Regions from separate parts of the Streptomyces krungchingensis genome, predicted to be linked through region 3. Evidence: riboswitches for the same ligand, from Rfam matches in the RefSeq annotation. Region 3 holds a riboswitch; each other region holds the start of a gene.
The links. Region 3 has a riboswitch for ZMP and ZTP ahead of ACSYGO_RS00220 (dihydropteroate synthase). Riboswitches for the same ligand answer to the same signal wherever they lie in the genome.

Region 1 (5,985 bases), 9.1 Mb from region 3:
GGAACGCCACGTCGGGCGCGCCGATCTGCAGCGGCATGATCCAGTTCGCGAAGCCGGCGAACAGCGGCGTCGCGAACATCAGCAGCATGATCGTGCCGTGCATCGTGAACGCCTGGTTGAACTGCTCGTTCGACATGATCTGCAGACCGGGCCGGGCGAGCTCGGCGCGCATGAGCAGCGCCATGACACCACCGACGCAGAACAGCGCGAACGAGGTCACCAGATACAGCGTGCCGATTGTCTTGTGGTCCGTGGACGTCAGCCACTTCACCGCGGCCCGTCCCGGACGCCGTGGGCGCGGGCCCGCGGACGCGGGCGGCGCCGTCACCGTGTTGCTCTCCATGCCCCGCCTGTGTCCGGCCCTCGCCGCACCGTCACAATGGAGCGACGCGACGAGCGTCACACCGCAGGGTGTGACGTTCGCCCACCTGCCGGACACAGACGGATCATGAGCAACGACGAGACCTTCGCCGCTGCCTATCGCGAGCACTACTGGGCGGTCAGCCGCTACGTGGCGAGGCGACTGGACGGCCGTGGCAGTGATGTCGAAGAGGTGGTGGCGGAGGTCTTCACCGTCGCCTGGCGGCGCCGGTCCGACCTGCCGCCCTCCCCCCTTCCCTGGCTGTACGGGGTGGCGCGCCGCTGCCTGGCCAACGCGGTACGCGGATACGGACGCCGCCGCAGGCTGCTCGACCGGCTCGGCAACGACGAGAGCGCGCACGGCACCCAGGTGGTGGCCGGCCCCGGCTCCGACACGCCGGGCGACTGGGTGCACGAGGCCCTGGCCCGGCTCTCCCCGGCCGACCAGGAAGTACTGCGCCTCACGGCCTGGGAGGAACTCGCCGTCGACGAGGTCGCCGTCGTCCTCGGCTGCGGCAGCCGCGCCGCCGCGATGCGCCTGCACCGGGCCCGCCGCCGGCTCAGAGCCGAGATCGACCGTCTGCACATCACCCCCGTGGCCGCCGGCACCGCAACGCCCCGCCGCGACATCCCGAAGGAGCCCGGCCGTGGCTGACGAACTCGAACTCCTGCGCCGCGCCAACCCGGTCCCGTCCGCCGACCCCCGCTTCGGCGACCGCCCGCTCGACCAGCACGCCGAACGCCGGCTCGACCTGCTCCTGCACGACGGCGAACGCCGGCTCGACCGCCTCCCGCGCGGCGGCGAACGCCGGCCGAGCCCCCGGCATCTGCGCGGCTGGACCTGGGGCCTCGGGTCCGTGGCGGCGGCCTGCGTGGTCGTCCTCACCCTCATGTTCTCGGGCTCGGCCACCGCGCCCGCCGTGGCCGCACCGCGCCCGCTGGTCGTCGAGGCCGGCTCCGCCCCCGTGCCGCTCGACCGGATCGCCGATCGCGCGGCGGGCGCCGGGGACTCCCTCCGGCTGGTCCAGGGCACCCATCTGCAGGCATGGAGTCTCGCCATGACGTCCGGCCCCGGCGCCCGGCCGCCCGTCACCCTGCCCGAGGAACGCCTCGTCCGCTGGCAGGCCGACGGCAGCCACACGGAACTCGTCGTGGCCACCGATCCGCGCCGCCCGGGAAAGCCGGTCGTCACCGACGCCGACCCCGTGCCCCGCACCGTCGAGGACGGGCACGTCCTCAGCAGGCGGACCTATCCGCCGAGTTGGAGCGACGCCCCGCCCGTCGCCCGGCCGCCGCACGACGCCGTACGGCTGCGCGCCTACCTGGACGAGATCGACCGCACCGGCCCCCTGGACACCCCGGGACTCCTCGACGCCGTCGCCGGACTGCTGGACAACTGGACGCTCGGCACCCGGGAGAACGCCGCGCTCGTCCGGATCCTCGCCGACGCGCAGGGCCTGCGCCCGGCCGGTGCGGTCACCGACCGGCTGGGCCGAGCGGGACAGGCGTACGTGTACGACGACCGGGCGCACTCCGTCCGGCGGATGCTGGTGCTCGATCCGGACACCGGCGCCGTCCTCGGCCTGGAGGAGACCGTCACCCGGGACGACCCCGAGTTCGGGGTGAAGTCCGGGGACGTGCTGTCCTACCGCGCGTGGATGCGCTGACCGTGCCGCTCAGACGCCCGGCCGGCGTTCGGCCGCCGCCACGGTCTGCTCCAGCAGGACCGCGATGGTCATGGGGCCGACGCCGCCCGGCACGGGCGTGATCAGCCCGGCCCGTGTGACGGCCGTGTCGAAGTCGACGTCGCCCACGTTGCCCGGGTTGTAGCCCGCGTCGATCACGACGGCACCCGGCTTGACGTCCTCGCCGCGGATCAGCCGGGGCCGGCCCACCGCGGCCACCACGATGTCCGCCTCGCGCACGACCGACGCCAGGTCCTTCGTGCGCGAGTGGCAGTACGTCACCGTGGCGTCCCGTCCGAGGAGGAGCATGCCGACCGGCCTGCCGAGGATCGCGCTGCGGCCCACCACGACCGCCCGCTTGCCCGCCGGGTCGACGTCGTACTCGTCGAGGAGCCGCATGATGCCGCCGGGCGTGCAGGACACGAAGCCGGGCAGGCCGAAGCTCATCGCCGAGTACGAGCTCAGCGTCACGCCGTCGACGTCCTTGCGCGGGTCGATGGCCTCGAACGCCGCCCGCTCGTCGATGTGCGGTCCGACGGGGTGCTGGAGCAGGATGCCGTGCACGGCCGGGTCCTCGGAGAGCGCGCGGAGCGTGCCGACCAGTTCGGCGGTCGTCGTGGCGGCCGGCAGCGCGACGTGCCGGGACTCGATCCCCGCCTTGCGGCAGCGGTTCTGCTTCATCCGCACGTAGGTGACCGAGGCGGGGTCCTCGCCGACGAGCACCGTCGCCAGACACGGCGCCGCACCCGTGCGGTCCTTCAGGTCGGCGGCGCGCTTCGCGGTGTCCTCGACGATCCGGCGCGCGAGAGCCGTGCCGTCCATGAGCTGGGCCTGGGACATGAGCTGCTCCTCCTGAGCGCTGCTGACGATCGCCCAGGCGCGCGGCAAAGACCCGTTCGTCAGGCCGCTCCCCGGTGGTACTCCACCTCAGCGCCAGTCACGGCCCGCCGACCAGGGCAACTCCCGCGGGTGATCCGCCCGCGGCCGGTTCGGCCCGCCCGAGGAGGCGGGCCTCGTCGCCCGTGCCCGTGAGGCGGGCGGCCCACGCCGGATACGGGTGCGGCTCACCGGCGCCGGAGGGGCAGTCCTCGAACGGCGCGCGGTGCCGGAGGACGCGGGCGGGACCGGGCCGCGCGCACGGCCGAGCCCAGCAGTGAGGCGGAGAGCCGCAGACCTGCCGCGGAGACGGGTCGCGGCAGCCGGGCGGGGCGGGGGCGCGACCGGCCCATCCCCACACGCGCCGAGAAGGTCCAGGTCAGACGCGACGTGATCTGGACCTTCGGCCAGTGCCTTTCTACTCGTCCCATGCCTGGAGCAGAGTCTGGTCGACGATCTTGCCGTCACGCAGCGACATCATCGACGTGCTCAGCACCTTCACGCCGTCCGCGTACTCGCAGGACTCGGAGAAGGCGACGTGGTCGCCCTGGACCACGCACTGCTCCAGCTTGTGGGTCATGTCCCGGCTGTAGACGTCGTCGAGCATCTCGGCGATCTCGCCGCGACCGTGTTTCACCATCGGGTGGCTGGGCTGGGTGTTGCGGTCGACGATGCGCAGTTCCGCGTCGTCAGCGTAGAGCGACAGCAGATCCGTCGCAGTGTGTCCTTCAATGGCTCGGCGCAGCGCTTCGGTGTCGAAGGCGGGGCCTAGCGAGGTGCCCATGATGACCTCCTTGAAGGCCGCGGCCCGTCGAGGAGCGGGTCGCGAAGGGCCTCATCTCCGAGACTCCTCCGCCGCACGGTCCTCGGCAAGCGCAGCCGCTCCGATGAGCCTCTCGGGTGAGCGGAGCGTGACGGCCGTGTCCGCGGGGGACCGGCGCCGTTGCAGAAAGCATGATCTCAACACGACGTATGGTCGCCGCCATTGGTCTCGCCGTCGGAGTCACCGGACTCGCCGCGCCGATGGCGAGCGCGGCGGGCTCCGAGGCCGCGGACGCGGGGAAGCTGAACCCCGTCGCCGAACTCGACGCCCTCGCCCTGAGCACCGTCCCCGCCGAGCAGCGGGCGGCCATGCCGCTGCCGTCCCGCCAGCTCGCGGGCCTCAACCGGCTGAACGACCTGAACCAGCTGCACCAGCTCACCGACCTCGCCGCGCCCGTCATGGGCGTCGTCCCGGCCGTCGAGGGCTAGTCGGGCGGAGAGCCTGCCCAGACGAGCGCCGAGGGCCGGCCGGTACGAGCAACAAGGGCCTACCCGTACGAGCACCGGGGGCCGGCCCGTACGAGCACTGAGGGCCGGTTCGGTGGGCGAAGGCCTCTTCGCCCACCGGCCGGCCCTCTTTCTCGTGCCCGGGGCCCCGCCGCGTCACCCGGCCGTGGCGAGGAACTGTGTGGCGGCGAGTTCGGCGTACAGCGGGTCCGCGGCCACCAGTTCGCGATGCGTTCCCACCGCGCGGACGCGGCCCGCGTCCATCACGACGATGCGGTCGGCCATCGTGACGGTGGACAGCCGGTGCGCGACCACCAGGACCGTCGTCGTCCGGGCCACGTCGGAGACCGTGTCGCGCAGTGCCGCCTCGTTGACGGCGTCGAGCTGGGACGTCGCCTCGTCGAGGAGCAGCAGCCGCGGACGGCGCAGCAGCGCGCGGGCGATGGCGACCCGCTGGCGCTCGCCGCCGGACAGCTTGGTGCCGCGGTGGCCGACCAGCGTGTCCAGACCGCGCGGCAGCCGGGCGACCAGCCCGTCGAGACGTGTCGTCTTGAGCACGCGGACGATGTCGGCCTCGTCGGCCCGTGGATTGCCGAGCAGCAGGTTGTCGCGCAGCGAGCCCGAGAGCACCGGGGCGTCCTGCTCCACGTAGCCGATGGCGGACCGCAGCTGCGGCAGGTCCCATCGGTCCAGCTCCCGGCCGTCCACGGTGATGACCCCGGCCTCGGGGTCGTAGAACCGCTCGATCAGCGAGAACACGGTCGTCTTCCCCGCTCCGGAGGGTCCCACGAACGCGGTCATGCCGCGCGCCGGGACGGCGAACGTCACACCGTGATGGACGTACGGAAGGTCGTCGGCGTACCGGAAGCGGACGTCGTCGAAGGCGAGCGACGCGGGCTCGGCGCCGGGGGAGGGCAGTGGCGCGGGCAGCCCCACGGGTTCGGCGGGCAGCCGCATCGCCTCCTGGATCCGGGCGAGCGCGGCGGCACCCGTCTGGTACTGGGTGACGGCGCCGACCACCTGCTGGATCGGCGACATCAGATAGAACACGTAGAGCAGGAACGCCACCAGGGTGCCCACGTCCACGGCGCCCGTCGCGACGCGGGCCCCGCCCACCGCGAGCACCGTGATGAAGGCGATCTGCATCGCCAGCCCGGCCGTGTTGCCCGCCGCGGCCGACCACTTGGCGGCCCGGACGCTCTGCCGCCACGACTCCTCGGCCGCCGCGTGGACGACCGCCTCCTCGCGGTGCTCGGCTCCGGACGCCTTCACGGTGCGCAGCGCGCCGAGGATCCGCTCCAGAGCGGCGCCCATCAGCCCGACGGCGTCCTGGGCCTGCTTGCTGGCACGGTTGATGCGCGGCACGATCAGCCCGAGCACGGTGCCCGCGCACAGGATCACGGCGAGGGTGACCCCGAGCAGCACCGCGTCGACCAGGCCCATCATGACCACCGTCGCGACCAGGGTGAGCCCGCCCGTGCCGATGCCGACCAGGGAGTCGGTCGTCACCTCGCGCAGCAGGGTCGTGTCGGAGGTGATGCGGGACATCAGATCGCCCGGCTCGCTGCGGTCCACCGCCGGTATGCGCAGCCGCAGCAGATACGAGGACAGGGTGCGCCGCGCGCCCAGCACCACCGATTCCGCGGTGCGCCGCAGGACGTACGAACCCGTCGCCCCCACCGCCGCGTTGGTGACCACCAGCGCCGCCATCCCGAGCAGCGCCTGCCCGATGGGCCGGTCGTGCGACAGGTCGTCGATGAGGCCCCGCGCCACCAGCGGCAGCACCAGCCCGGTG
Region 2 (5,985 bases), 6.4 Mb from region 3:
TACCAGGAACTGGCCCCCCTCCCGTCCTTCGACGGCAACCGCGTCGTCCTGGGCGCCTGGGTCGTCGAGGACGAGTCGGCGGGCCTCGGCATCCGCGAGTCGTCCGGCCTGGTCACGGACGAGTACGCCCGCTTCCTGCCGCACGTGATCCTCTGACGGCCCGACGCGCGAACCCCGGCCCCCGGCGACACGGGGGCCGGCGCTGGATCCCGTGCCGCGGCGGGCACCCGCGCCCCGGACCCGGCGCCGTGCCTGTACCCCCGGACCCGGCGCCGAGCCTCGGCGACCCCCGGGCCGCCCTGCCACGGGACCCGGGACCCGGAGCATCCCGGGGACCGCGCCGGACCCCACCGGCTCCCAAACCCGCCCCTAGACCCCCAGCACCTCGCGGAGTCGGCCGAGCCCCCAGTCGAGGTCCTCCTCGGAGATGACCAGCGGCGGGGCGATCCGGATCGTGACGCCGTGGGTGTCCTTCACCAGGACGCCCCGGTCCACCAGCTTCTCGGAGATCTCCCGGCCCGTGCCGTACGCCGGGGCGATGTCGACGCCCGCCCACAGCCCGCGCCCGCGGACCTGCGTGACATGACCGGAGTCCTTCAACCGGCCCAGCTCCTGGTGCAGATGCGCACCCAGCTCGGCCGCCCGCCGCTGGTACTCGCCCGACCGCAGCATCGCGATCACCTCCAACGCCACCGCGCAGGCCAGCGGATTGCCCCCGAACGTCGAACCGTGTTCCCCGGGCCGGAACACCCCCAGCACGTCGGCGCCCGCCACCACCGCCGACACGGGGACGACCCCGCCCCCGAGCGCCTTGCCCAGCACGTACACGTCCGGCACCACCCCCTCGTGCTCGCACGCGAACGTCTTCCCCGTACGGCCGAGACCCGACTGGATCTCGTCCGCGACGAACAGCACGTTCCGCTCCCGGGTCAGTTCCCGCACCCCCGGCAGGTAGCCCGGGGGCGGCACCAGCACGCCCGCCTCGCCCTGGATCGGCTCCAGCAGCACGGCGACGGTGTTCTCCGTCAGCGCCGCCCGCATCGCGGTCAGGTCCCCGTACGGCACGATCTCGAAGCCCGGCGTGTACGGCCCGAAGTCCGCCCGGGCCTCCGGGTCCGTGGAGAAACTGATGAGCGTGGTCGTACGGCCGTGGAAGTTGTTCCCCGCGACGACGATCTTCGCCCTCTCCGCGGGCACCCCCTTCACGCGGTACCCCCACTTCCGGGCCGTCTTCACCGCGGTCTCCACCGCCTCCGCGCCGGTGTTCATCGGCAGCACCATCTCCATGCCGCACAGCGCCGCCAGCTCCCGGCAGAAGTCCGCGAACCGGTCGTGGTGGAACGCCCGCGACGTCAGCGTCACCCGCTCCAGTTGCGCCTTCGCCGCCTCGATCAGCCGCCGGTTGCCGTGCCCGAAGTTCAGCGCCGAGTATCCGGCCAGCATGTCGAGGTAACGGCGCCCCTCGACGTCCGTCATCCAGGCCCCGTCCGCCGTCGCCACGACGACCGGCAGCGGGTGGTAGTTGTGCGCGCTGTGCGCGTCGGCCGAGGCGATGAACGCCTTCGTCGTCTCCGTAGCGGTCACGCGATCTCCGTTTCTTGACGAGCGGCACGGGCGACGCGCGGGCCCGCGCACGGGGCGGCACGTGCCGCCCGGACCGGGCGGCTCGCGCTTCCCGGACGACGGGTGGATACGTGCTCCCGGGCGGGGGACGGCGTGTCCTCCCGGGCGGGGAGTGGCGCCCGCCGACGGTGGGCCCCGGACTCCTTCCTACCGTCGCTCGCATGGTGGACCGGGGAACCCGCAGATCCGGCGCGCCCGGTAGGCTGACCGGCGGGGCCGTGACTGGCGCGCTGGGATGGGACCGACCATCGGGGAGCGGCCCCTCGAACTGTGTGCCGTGCGCCTGGGCCGACCCGTGAACGCTGAACACCACGTCCGGAGGCCGTCATGCCAGAGCCCCTTTCCACCGAGTCCACCGCGTTCCGCAGTGCCCTGGACGTGATCCGGGCCGTGGAGCCCCGCGTCGCCGACGCCATCGGCCAGGAGGTCGCCGACCAGCGCGACATGCTCAAGCTGATCGCGTCGGAGAACTACGCCTCCCCGGCCACGCTCCTCGCCATGGGCAACTGGTTCAGCGACAAGTACGCCGAGGGGACCGTCGGCCGCCGCTTCTACGCCGGCTGCCGCAACGTCGACACCGTCGAGGCCCTCGCCGCCGAGCACGCCCGCGAGCTCTTCGGCGCCGAGCACGCCTACGCCCAGCCGCACTCCGGCATCGACGCCAACCTCGTGGCCTTCTGGGCCGTCCTCGCCGCCCGCGTCGAGGCCCCCGCCCTGGAGCGCGCCGGCGTCCGCAACGTCAACGACCTCACCGAGGCCGACTGGGCCGAACTGCGCCACGCCTTCGGCAACCAGCGCATGCTCGGCATGTCCCTCGACGCCGGCGGCCACCTCACCCACGGCTTCCGCCCGAACATCTCCGGCAAGATGTTCGACCAGCGCTCCTATGGCACCGACCCCGCCACCGGCCTCATCGACTACGAGGCCCTGCGCACCTCCGCCCGCGAGTTCAAGCCGCTCATCCTCGTCGCCGGCTACTCCGCCTACCCCCGTCTGGTGAACTTCCGGATCATGCGCGAGATCGCCGACGAGGTCGGCGCCACGCTCATGGTCGACATGGCGCACTTCGCGGGCCTCGTCGCCGGCAAGGTGCTCACCGGAGACTTCGACCCCGTCCCGCACGCCCAGATCGTCACCACCACCACGCACAAGTCGCTGCGCGGCCCGCGCGGCGGCATGGTGCTGTGCGACGAGAGCCTCGCCGAACAGGTCGACCGCGGCTGCCCGATGGTCCTCGGCGGCCCCCTCCCGCACGTCATGGCGGCCAAGGCCGTCGCGCTCGCCGAGGCACGACGCCCCGAGTTCCGCGACTACGCACAGGCCGTCGTCGACAACTCCCGTGCCCTCGCCGAGGGTCTGATGTGCCGCGGCGCCACGCTGGTCACCGGCGGCACCGACAACCACCTCAACCTGATCGACGTCGCCACCTCCTACGGCCTCACCGGCCGTCAGGCCGAGTCCGCCCTGCTCGACTCGGGCATCGTCACCAACCGCAACGCCATCCCCGCCGACCCCAACGGCGCCTGGTACACCTCCGGCATCCGCATCGGCACGCCCGCGCTGACCACCCGTGGTCTGGGCACGGCCGAGATGGACGAGATCGCGGGCCTGATCGACCGCGTCCTGACCTCCGCCGAGCCCGGCACCACGGCCAAGGGCAGCCCGTCCAAGGCCCAGCACGTCCTGGACGCGAAGATCTCCGACGAGATCGCCCACCGCGCCACCGACCTGCTCGCCGGTTTCCCGCTCTACCCGGAGATCGACCTCGGCTGACGCGCCTCGCGCGGGCTACAGATCGATCAGCTCCTGTCGTGGTTCCCGCGGCGGTCCGGCAGCCTCACGCCGGGCCGCCGCGCGGCGTATCAGGACGGAGCTCCCCGCACCGAGGACCAGCCCCGCCGCCAGCCCGGGCACCGCCCACCTCACGCTGTCCGCCGCGTCCGGCTCCGCCACGCGACCCGCGGCACTGCCCGAGCCGAACAGGTCTCCCTCCTCGTCCAGTTGGTCGAACACCGCGCGCGGTGCCCGGTGCCAGCGGATGTCGTCGTCCCGGACGTCGGGGGAAGGATCCGTCCGCACCCATGGAGTGCCGTCCGCGGCGACGAACACCTGGTCCTGACGCTCGATGGCGACATCACCACCCGGTGCCCTGCTGGTCTGCGGCCAGCCCCCGACCCCTGTGAGCCCCCAGATCACGGTGGCCCGCACTTCGGGGAAACGGCCCTCCACCCATGCCTCGGGAACCCGCTCCGTCCCCGTGTACCGCGGGGAGAGCAGCCGCCACAGCCGTACGAAGTCCCGCTCCCCGGAGTGCAGCGAGGTCGCCCGTCCCGTGTCACCGGCGACGACCAGCGCCAGGTCGGGGGTGTCGGCCTTCGCCCGCACCGAGCTGCGCGCCGAGTCGTGTGCCGCATCCGGTGCGGAGGCCCGAGCGCCCGGAGCGCCGAGCGCGGCCGACGCCATGACGACCAGCACCAGAAGCCACACCCTCCTCCCACCGGTCCCCACTCGCGTCCCGCCGGTCCGGCGCCTTGCGCCGGCCCTCGCTCGTGTCCCGCGAGTCCACGCCCTCGCGCCGCCGGCCCTCGCTCGCGTCCCGCCGCGCCACGACGCGGCCCCGCCGGTCCACGGCCCGCCTCCGTCGAGCTGCGCCCCCGTCTCGCCGAGCCGCGGCGCCACCCCGCCGTTCCGTGGTCTCGTCCCGGCGAGGCGCCGGCTCCTCGTGTCGGGTCGGCGCCCCCGCCAGGCGGGCCGGGGCCCCTCCTGTCCGATCCGGAATCTCATGCGTCCCCCTCTTCCCCATGCGTCCCCCTCACCGGTCTGCCCGCCTCCGCGCGGCTCCTCACATGTCCAGCAACTCCTGGTGAGGTTCACCCCTGCGGGGCCGCCACAGCCGGGCCAGCAGCGCACCGGCTGCCGCTCCGGGCAGAGCCCACCACCAGTCGGTGCCCTCGTCGGAGGCGGCCGCGGCCGGCCTCGTGGTCGTCCCCGCGCGGACCTCCCCGGCCGGGGTCGGGGTCGCCGCGCCGGCGGAGTCGTCCGCCGACTCCCCCGCGCCCGGGGGGATTCCCGCCGCCCCCTCGGGCGACGGCTTGCCCAGGACGCCGAGCTTCTTGAACAGCGCCCGCATCTGGGCGGGGTGCTCGGCCTTGTGCCAGTAGCCGTTCATGCTCTGGAGGTCGGTGGCCGTGTGTATCCAGACCTCCTTGCCGCGCGACGAGTCCGGATAGACGCGGTCGACCCGCCACGGCGACACGTCGTGCGCCAGCCAGGTGACATTGAGCTGACGCCCGCTCGCCGCGCTCAGGCCCGGCGGCTCCTCACGGTCGCCCGCGTCGGGCTCGCCCAGCAGGCGCGTCAACTCCCCGTACTCCTCGTCCGAGTAGTACAGCGAGGCGGTCTGCGCGCTCTCCGGCGAGACCACCAGCACGCTCGTCGGTCCACCGGCCGTCGCCGAGGGCGCCGCGATCAGCACCACCGCGAGTGCCACGGCCGAAGCCCCCGTCACCGAGAGCAGTTCACGAAGCCTGCGCATCCGGACCCCCAACCAGCCGGTCGCCCCGCGTGCGGCCCGCCCGCACGCGATGTGTCACTTCTGGTACACCGCTCGACCCGCCGGGGTTCCCACTCGGCACCGACGGATTCGCGAGCTGCCTCACCGGCCGGAAACACGTGCTATTTCAACGACTTGGCGATCGCCACCGCCCGCTCCTTCGAGGACACGCCCTCCAGACGCAGGGTCACCTCACCGCCGGAGTGCAGCCACAGCAGCGTGGGCCCCGCCGTCCGTACAGAGCGGGTGAAGCGGTCGCCGTCGTCGTCGACCAGCCAGAAGCTCAGCAGATGCGGCTTCGCGAACCACAGGGCCTGGCGGCCGTAGTCCTCGGGGGCGCCGAGCGCCACCCATTCCGGGGGCTCACGCACCGTCTTGGAGAAGCCGATGTCCAGCTGCGCGGGGTACTCGTCCAGCCGGACCGTGCGCCCGTGCTCCTGCCAGCACAGGCTCATCAGCAGGCGCCCCTTCGGCTCACGCGTCACCGTCACGGCGTCCGGCACGCCGAGGGCGCCGGGCACGAGCGGGGTGAACCCGGCCCGCCGTCCGGCCTGCGCCAGGGTCAGCGAAGGCCCGCACCCCGGCACCCGCGCGCCGGGCGAGGGCACCGCCGACGGGTCGTACCGCACCTCGACCCCGCCGAAGCCGAACCAGTCGACGACCGCGGCGCGCACCGGAGGCGTGAGCACGAGAACCGTGAGCAGTCCGCACAGGCCCGCCGTCAGCCCGCGCCGGCGTGCCCGCGCCCAGCGCAGCACCGCCCGCATCCGGTCGCGGACGCCCGGCGGCTCGGCCACCGGGACCGGGAT
Region 3 (5,985 bases):
GGCCCGGGATCCCTGCCCGGCAGATCCGCTCGCTGCGGCGGTGGATGTCGAGGGCCTCTGCCGGCCGCCCCGTCTGCCGCAACAGCGTGCCCAGGGTGTTGAGGATGGTCAGTTCGGCCAGCCGGGCCTGCGGGGAATCCTGTGCGGCGAGGCACTGGGCCGACTTCCGCAGCCGCCCGTGGGCCTCCTCGGTCCGGCCCAGGCGGTGGAGGGCGCCCGCGCCGTAGCCGAGTGCCCAGCCCTCCTGCAGACCGTCCCCGCACTCGCGTGCCGCTGTGAGCGCGGCATCGGCCGATGTCAGGGCGGCGTCGGGGTCGTGGACGCAGAGGTTGTAGGACCAGGCGAGGTAGTTGAGGTGGACTGCCTCTTCCTGTCTGCTGCCCAGCGAGCGCGCGGATTCTGCGGCGCACGCGAACACCTCGACCCACTGCTCCCAGTGCTGGGTGACGTCGGAGAACCAGTGCATGGCCTCTGCCGTGTCCAGGACCTCTCGATGCCGGCCCGACGCGTGGGCTCGGCGCAGTGCGTCGAGCCACTGGGCACGCTCGGCCTCCAGCCAGGCCCGCGCCTCGTCCCTGCCGACGGGCGCCGTGTCCGGGTCCGGGTCGCGGTGCGGTGCGGCCAGGACCGGGTCGGCCTCGAAGTGCAGTGCGGCGGCGGTGGCCCTGCGCAGCATCCAGCGAGCGGCGCGGTCGAGGGCGGCGTCGCGGTCGCCGGGGTTGTCCTCCGTCTCAGTCAGCTCGGCTGCGTAGAGCCTGAGCAAGTCGTGGAAGCTGTACCGCTCGGCGTTGGCATCGCTCTGGAGCAGTCCGGCGTCGGTCAGCTCCTCGGCGCAGGCGAACGCCTCGTCGTATGACAGTCCGGCCAGAAGCGCGCCGGTTTCGGGGCTGAAGTCCGCGCCGGCGGCCAGTGCGGCCCGCCGCAGGAAGGTCTTCGGTTCTGGGGCGAGTTGCCGGTAGGAGAGCGCAAAGGCGGCGCGCACGCGCAGGGTGCCGGCCTGCAGGCCGTCGAGGCGCCGTCCTTCGGCGGCAAGGCGGGTGGCGAGCTTGCTCAGCCGTTCGTGGGGTCGGCTCAGCAGCCGTTGGCCGGCGATCCGGACGGCCAGTGGGAGGTGTCCACACAGGTCCGCGAGGTCCCGCGCCGCCTGTGCCTCGGCCTGCACGCGTTCCGGGCCCAGGATGCGGGTGAGGAGTTCCACCGCCTCTTCGCGTCTCAGCAGCGCGAGATCGCTGCGGTGGACGGACTCCAGGCCCGCCAGGGAGTGGCGGCTGGTGACGAGTGTCAGGGACGGTCCGGCAGCGGGCAGCAGGGGGCGGACCTGGGCCTCGTCGGCGGCGTTGTCGAGCAGCAGGAGCACGCGCCGGTCGCTGACCAGGGATCGCCACAGGCCCGCGCGGTCGTCGGTGTCGGCCGGTATCGCGGCGTCGGCGATGCCCATTGCGCCGAGTAGCCGGGACAGCGCGTCCCTGGGCGGGGTCGGCTCGGGGTCCATACCGCGCAGGTCCAGGGCGAATTGCCCGTCGGGGAAGTGCGGAGCGAGGTGATGCGCGGCGTGTACGGCGAACGCGGTCTTGCCGAGCCCCGGCTGCCCGGTGACGACGGTGACCGCCGACCGGCCGCGCTCGGCGTCATGGGCCAGCTCCAGCAGCCGGGCGAGTGCCGGGGCTCGTGCGGTGAAGTCCCCGATGTCGCGCGGGAGGGCCAACGTGGCGGACGCGGCGAGGCCGTCCGTGGTGCGGGGGCGCGGTCGGCCCAGGGCGGCGGACTGCTCCAGGCGCGCTGCCTCGTCGCCTTCGAGTCCCAGCGCTTCGGCCAGAGCCTGAACGGTACGGCGCTGCGGTCCCCGGGTGCGCCCGCGTTCCATGTCCGCCAGTGCTCTGACGCTGACCTCGGCCGCGTGGGCGAGTGCCTCCTGGCTGAGTCCGGCGCGCGTCCGCAGCTGACGCAGTCGGTGCCCGAAGTCACTGCCGACAGGCGTGGCACCGCGCACTGTTGATGTCTCCGTTCGTCCGGCTCTCCCAGCGCGAGCCACCGGCAGAAGTATGACAGTCGGTAGTTCTGCCGGGTGAACTGCCTGGGAGACGACGGCGCGCGGTGATCGACTGAAGGCACGGGTTCGCGCACACCCTTCTGTCCGGCTACCGGACGGGCTAGGGCAGTTCAGAACCGCGGTACACCGACCAGACCACCATGGCCGCCGGCAACAGGCTTGCGGCTCCGCACCAATTCATCGGGGAACCTTTCATGAACACTCTCCTGCGCCGTCCCGCCCTGCTCGCCGTCGCCGGCGCGGCACTCGCTCTCTCCCTCACCGCCTGCCAGGGTGGCGAGGACAGCAACGCGTCTTCCTCGGCCTCCTCCTCGGCGAGCGAATCGGCGGCGGCCGGCAAGACCGACGGCGCGTCGGAAACGGCGGAGACGACCGACTCGGCCGGGTCGACCGGATCGCAGGGCTCTTCGGGGTCTTCGGGGTCTTCGGGGTCTGCGAACTCCACGGGCTCGACCGGCAGGCAGGCTGCCGGCTCCACCCCGGTGTGCACGGCCGGGGACGTCACCATCACTGCCGCCACTCAGGACGGTCCGCCGTACACCCATCTCATTCTCACGGCGAAGAACACCTCCGGGCACTCGTGCCGCCTGGCGGGCTTCCCGCACGTCCAGCTCCTGGAGAGCCACAAGCAGGATGTCCCGGCCGTCGCAAAGAGCAAGCCGGCCGCACCTGTCGTGATCTCGGCAGGGGCCCCGGCCTACGCCCTGCTGAAGGTGTCGAACGGCGGTGTGGACGAGGACAACGAGCCCGTGTCGGCGTTCTCCGTCACGCTGGAGGGCGACTCGACGGTCATCGCCGTCAGCGCGCCCGGCAGCGAGGGCATCGCCGCCGACCCGGCGAAGGCACTCACCGGCTACTGGACTCCCGAACTCCGCAACGGGGCGGACGACTTCTGAAGCCCGTGTCGACGCCCGAAGGGATCGATCGGCCTTCTCCTGCCTGATCACGTCGGACGTCGCGGTCCCGCCTGACGAACCGTTGGCGGAAGCGCCGCTGCCTGTCGCGCGGGGCCGTGCACGGGCGCGTGGCCGTGCGGCGGCGCGGGAGGATGTGCGCGGGACTGGGGTGCGGGTTGCGGGCTTGCCACAGGGCCCCGATCTGCAGAGAGTTCTCGTCTCGGCTCTCCCGCCCGCGCACGGCCCGCCCGCTGGTGGTCATGGGGACACCGGTCGCATCGTCCTCGGCGCCGAGCCGCAGGCGAGTTGGCTGCAGCCGGTGCGGTCGCAGGCCGGCCGGTGGGGCCATGCACCTCGCCGCCACCCGCCAGTTCCGCGCCCGTGAAGGCCACTTACGAGTGGGATGAAAACCCTCGCACGTCGTCGTCGCCTCATCGGGCATCGAGAACCAGGTCCCGCTCGCAGAGGTCCACCTTGAGGGCCGCATTCCCTGCAGCCTCACTGGCGAACTCATATGTGGGCGGCCCACCACATCACCACCCATTCCGATCTCATCCCCGGTGTTGCCTGTCGGCCCCGTCACGGCCCTCGGCCTCGACACGTTCCAGCAGGGCTGTGCCGAGCTCGGACTCGTCACCGTCGGAGCCGCTGGCTGCCTCACCCCACCGAAGAGCTTTTGTGCGACCTCGGTGGCCCAGTAGGTGAGGACCATCTGCGCGCCGGCCCGGCGGATGCCGGTGAGAGTTTCGAGGATCACCTTGTCGCGGTCGATCCAGCTCTTCGCGGCGGCGATGACCTTCACGAGCACGTCGAGGTTGGGCCCGGCGGGCTTCACCATGACCATGTCGACGCCCTCCTCCAAGTCGAATGCCAACTCGCGCATAGACTCACGGAGGTTGGCAGGGTCCTGCTGGTGGGTCTTGCGGTCAACGTTGCGGGAGGAGCCGACGGCCTCGCGGAAGTGGCCGTAGAAGGCGGAGGAGTACTTCGCGGTGACTGGCGTGTCGAGATGGGCGCAACCATCGTGGAACGGCTTCGTCACATGGACGTGCGCCGCGCGCCTGGGCTTCTGGGATCGACCCGGGAGGCACCGTCATGACTCAGCACCTGGATTCCTCGCCCATAGCCATGGGCCGGCCGCTGCTGGTCGAGGCCGTCAACATGACAGCAGACTCGTCCGCGGAAGCCAGCAGATACCTGGCTGCTGAAGGAGCGGTGGGGCGCGCCCGGCGGCTGCGGTCGGAGGGGGCCGACATCATCGAACTGGGTCCTGCGGCGAGCCACCTGGGAGTCCAGGAAGTGGGCGCGGCCGGGGAAATCAGGCGGTTGGCCGACGTCATGGACCAGGTGGTCGCCGAGAGTGTGCCAGTATCGGTCGACTCGTTCCTGCCTGAGTTCCAGCGCTTCGCCGTCGCTCGTAGGAGCCCCGTACCTGAACGACATTCAGGGCTTTCCCGATCCCGGATCGTACGAGGAACTCACGGGCTCTGGTTGTCGGCTGAACGTCAGGCACTCCGTGCAGCGGCGTGCACCAGCCACCGAAGCGTTGACCGATGCCACCGAAGTGGGCAGGGAAATCGAGGAGTTCTTCGCCGGGCGTCTGGCCGCGCCGGCAACGGCCGGCATCAGCCGGGAACAGCTGGTCATCGATCCAGGGCGCCCTTCGGGCCCTTTCCGGAACCAGCTGGGGTCAGTCCGGCAACTGTGGCGACGGAGTTGTACGCGGCATGGCACTGAGCGGATTACCCCGGTACCCATGACGAGGGCACCCCCCACGATGCGCTCACCGTCTTCTACGCCCGGGAAACCGCCGAAGGAGGAGCATGATGGATCAGCGAGAAGCGATCGTCGCGGTGGTGCGACGCAAAGAGCGAGTGCTCGTCATCCAGCGGGGTCCGCTGGCCAGGCTGTCAGGATACTGGGCGCCCCTCAGCGGCAAACTCGAACACGGTGAGACGCAGGCTGAAGCCCTGATCCGGGAAGTGCACGAGGAAGTCGGGCTGAGGGTCTCGCCCGTGGCCAAGGTCTGGGAGTCGCAGACCGAGGACGGCACGTTCCGTCTGCACTGGTGGACGGCGGAGGCTGAGGAAGGCGAGGTCGTTCTGCATCCGGGTGAGGTGAGCGACGCCCGCTGGGTCACACCTCAGGAGTTCTCCCGGCTTCAGCCCGTCTTCGAGAGCGACCGCGTGTTCTTCGACCGCGTACTGCCGCAACTCTGACGACGCGTCGAAGGAGTACAGAGCGCTGCGGCGCACAACCTACGCCGCTTGGCACCTCTCTGAAGCCGCAGGCAGCCAACACGAAGGAGTTCTGGCCGGTGACCGCGTTACTGAGCTCTTCGGATTGTTGTCGGGGGTCGTGACGTGTGGTGATCCCTGCGGTAGGCCGGGGATATGCGGTATGCGCAGGGTGGCGGACTGACCGCGGAGCGACGGCGGTTTCGCGAGCGGATCCGGTACGAGGCAGGCGAACGGTTCGGTCGCGGCATCTTGAGCGTGGTGTCCCGGCCTGGCATCAGCTCACGCAGGCCGCCGCACGGCCGGCCGGCACGGGCCGGCGCGGTGCGGGGCGCGGCGCATCGCGCCGGCGCGGCTTCTCAGCCTTCCTCAGGGGTGTTGAGGAAGGCCAGGCCGAGGGGGGTGAGGCTGTGCAGCATGGAGTTGCGGTGGCGCAGCGAGCGGATCAGTCCGGCCTCGCGAAGGACCGTGGCGTGTTCGCTGGCGCTCGCGGGAGCGATTCCCGCGCGAGCGGCGAGTTCCTTGGTGGAACACCCCGGGTGCTCGGCGACGGTGGTGAGCACCGTGGTGCGGGTGCGGCCCAGAAGCGTCGACGCACCGGAGGAGCGTGAGCGGCCGGGTATTGAGGCAGGGACGGTGAGGTCACCAGGGTGGCGGTCCGGGCAGGCGGGGTAGCTCACCGAGACGGGCGGGCCGTCGGTGACGATGGCGCGGGTGCAGAACATCGACGGGACGAGCAACAGGCCTTCTCCGTCCAGGTGAACGTCCCGGTCGGCTCCGCTGGGCATGCGGACTTCCAGGA

Region 1: another riboswitch for ZMP and ZTP. It lies ahead of ACSYGO_RS39800 (bifunctional 5,10-methylenetetrahydrofolate dehydrogenase/5,10-methenyltetrahydrofolate cyclohydrolase); the one in region 3 lies ahead of ACSYGO_RS00220 (dihydropteroate synthase).
Region 2: another riboswitch for ZMP and ZTP. It lies ahead of ACSYGO_RS28355 (glycine hydroxymethyltransferase); the one in region 3 lies ahead of ACSYGO_RS00220 (dihydropteroate synthase).

The regions. Positions count from the first base shown of each region.
Region 1 is NZ_JBPUKY010000001.1:9,178,764-9,184,748, forward strand. It holds gene ctaD (aa3-type cytochrome oxidase subunit I) at 1-343, opposite strand, end outside; gene ACSYGO_RS39790 (RNA polymerase sigma factor) at 449-1,015, shown strand; gene ACSYGO_RS39795 (CU044_5270 family protein) at 1,008-2,027, shown strand; gene ACSYGO_RS39800 (bifunctional 5,10-methylenetetrahydrofolate dehydrogenase/5,10-methenyltetrahydrofolate cyclohydrolase) at 2,037-2,885, opposite strand; ZMP/ZTP riboswitch at 2,910-2,996, opposite strand; gene ACSYGO_RS39805 (nuclear transport factor 2 family protein) at 3,340-3,705, opposite strand; gene ACSYGO_RS39810 (hypothetical protein) at 3,876-4,172, shown strand; gene ACSYGO_RS39815 (ABC transporter ATP-binding protein) at 4,347-5,985, opposite strand, start outside.
Region 2 is NZ_JBPUKY010000001.1:6,429,619-6,435,603, forward strand. It holds gene ACSYGO_RS28345 (glutathionylspermidine synthase family protein) at 1-156, shown strand, start outside; gene rocD (ornithine--oxo-acid transaminase) at 370-1,584, opposite strand; ZMP/ZTP riboswitch at 1,832-1,919, shown strand; gene ACSYGO_RS28355 (glycine hydroxymethyltransferase) at 1,951-3,396, shown strand; gene ACSYGO_RS28360 (hypothetical protein) at 3,412-4,086, opposite strand; gene ACSYGO_RS28365 (hypothetical protein) at 4,466-5,158, opposite strand; gene ACSYGO_RS28370 (hypothetical protein) at 5,299-5,985, opposite strand, start outside.
Region 3 is NZ_JBPUKY010000001.1:42,029-48,013, forward strand. It holds gene ACSYGO_RS00205 (ATP-binding protein) at 1-1,990, opposite strand, end outside; gene ACSYGO_RS00210 (DUF4232 domain-containing protein) at 2,245-2,946, shown strand; partial or broken gene ACSYGO_RS00215 (porphobilinogen synthase) at 3,617-3,940, opposite strand; ZMP/ZTP riboswitch at 3,929-4,020, shown strand; partial or broken gene ACSYGO_RS00220 (dihydropteroate synthase) at 4,108-4,302, shown strand; gene ACSYGO_RS00225 (dihydropteroate synthase) at 4,307-4,900, shown strand; gene ACSYGO_RS00230 (NUDIX domain-containing protein) at 4,791-5,165, shown strand; gene ACSYGO_RS00235 (MarR family transcriptional regulator) at 5,543-5,985, opposite strand, start outside.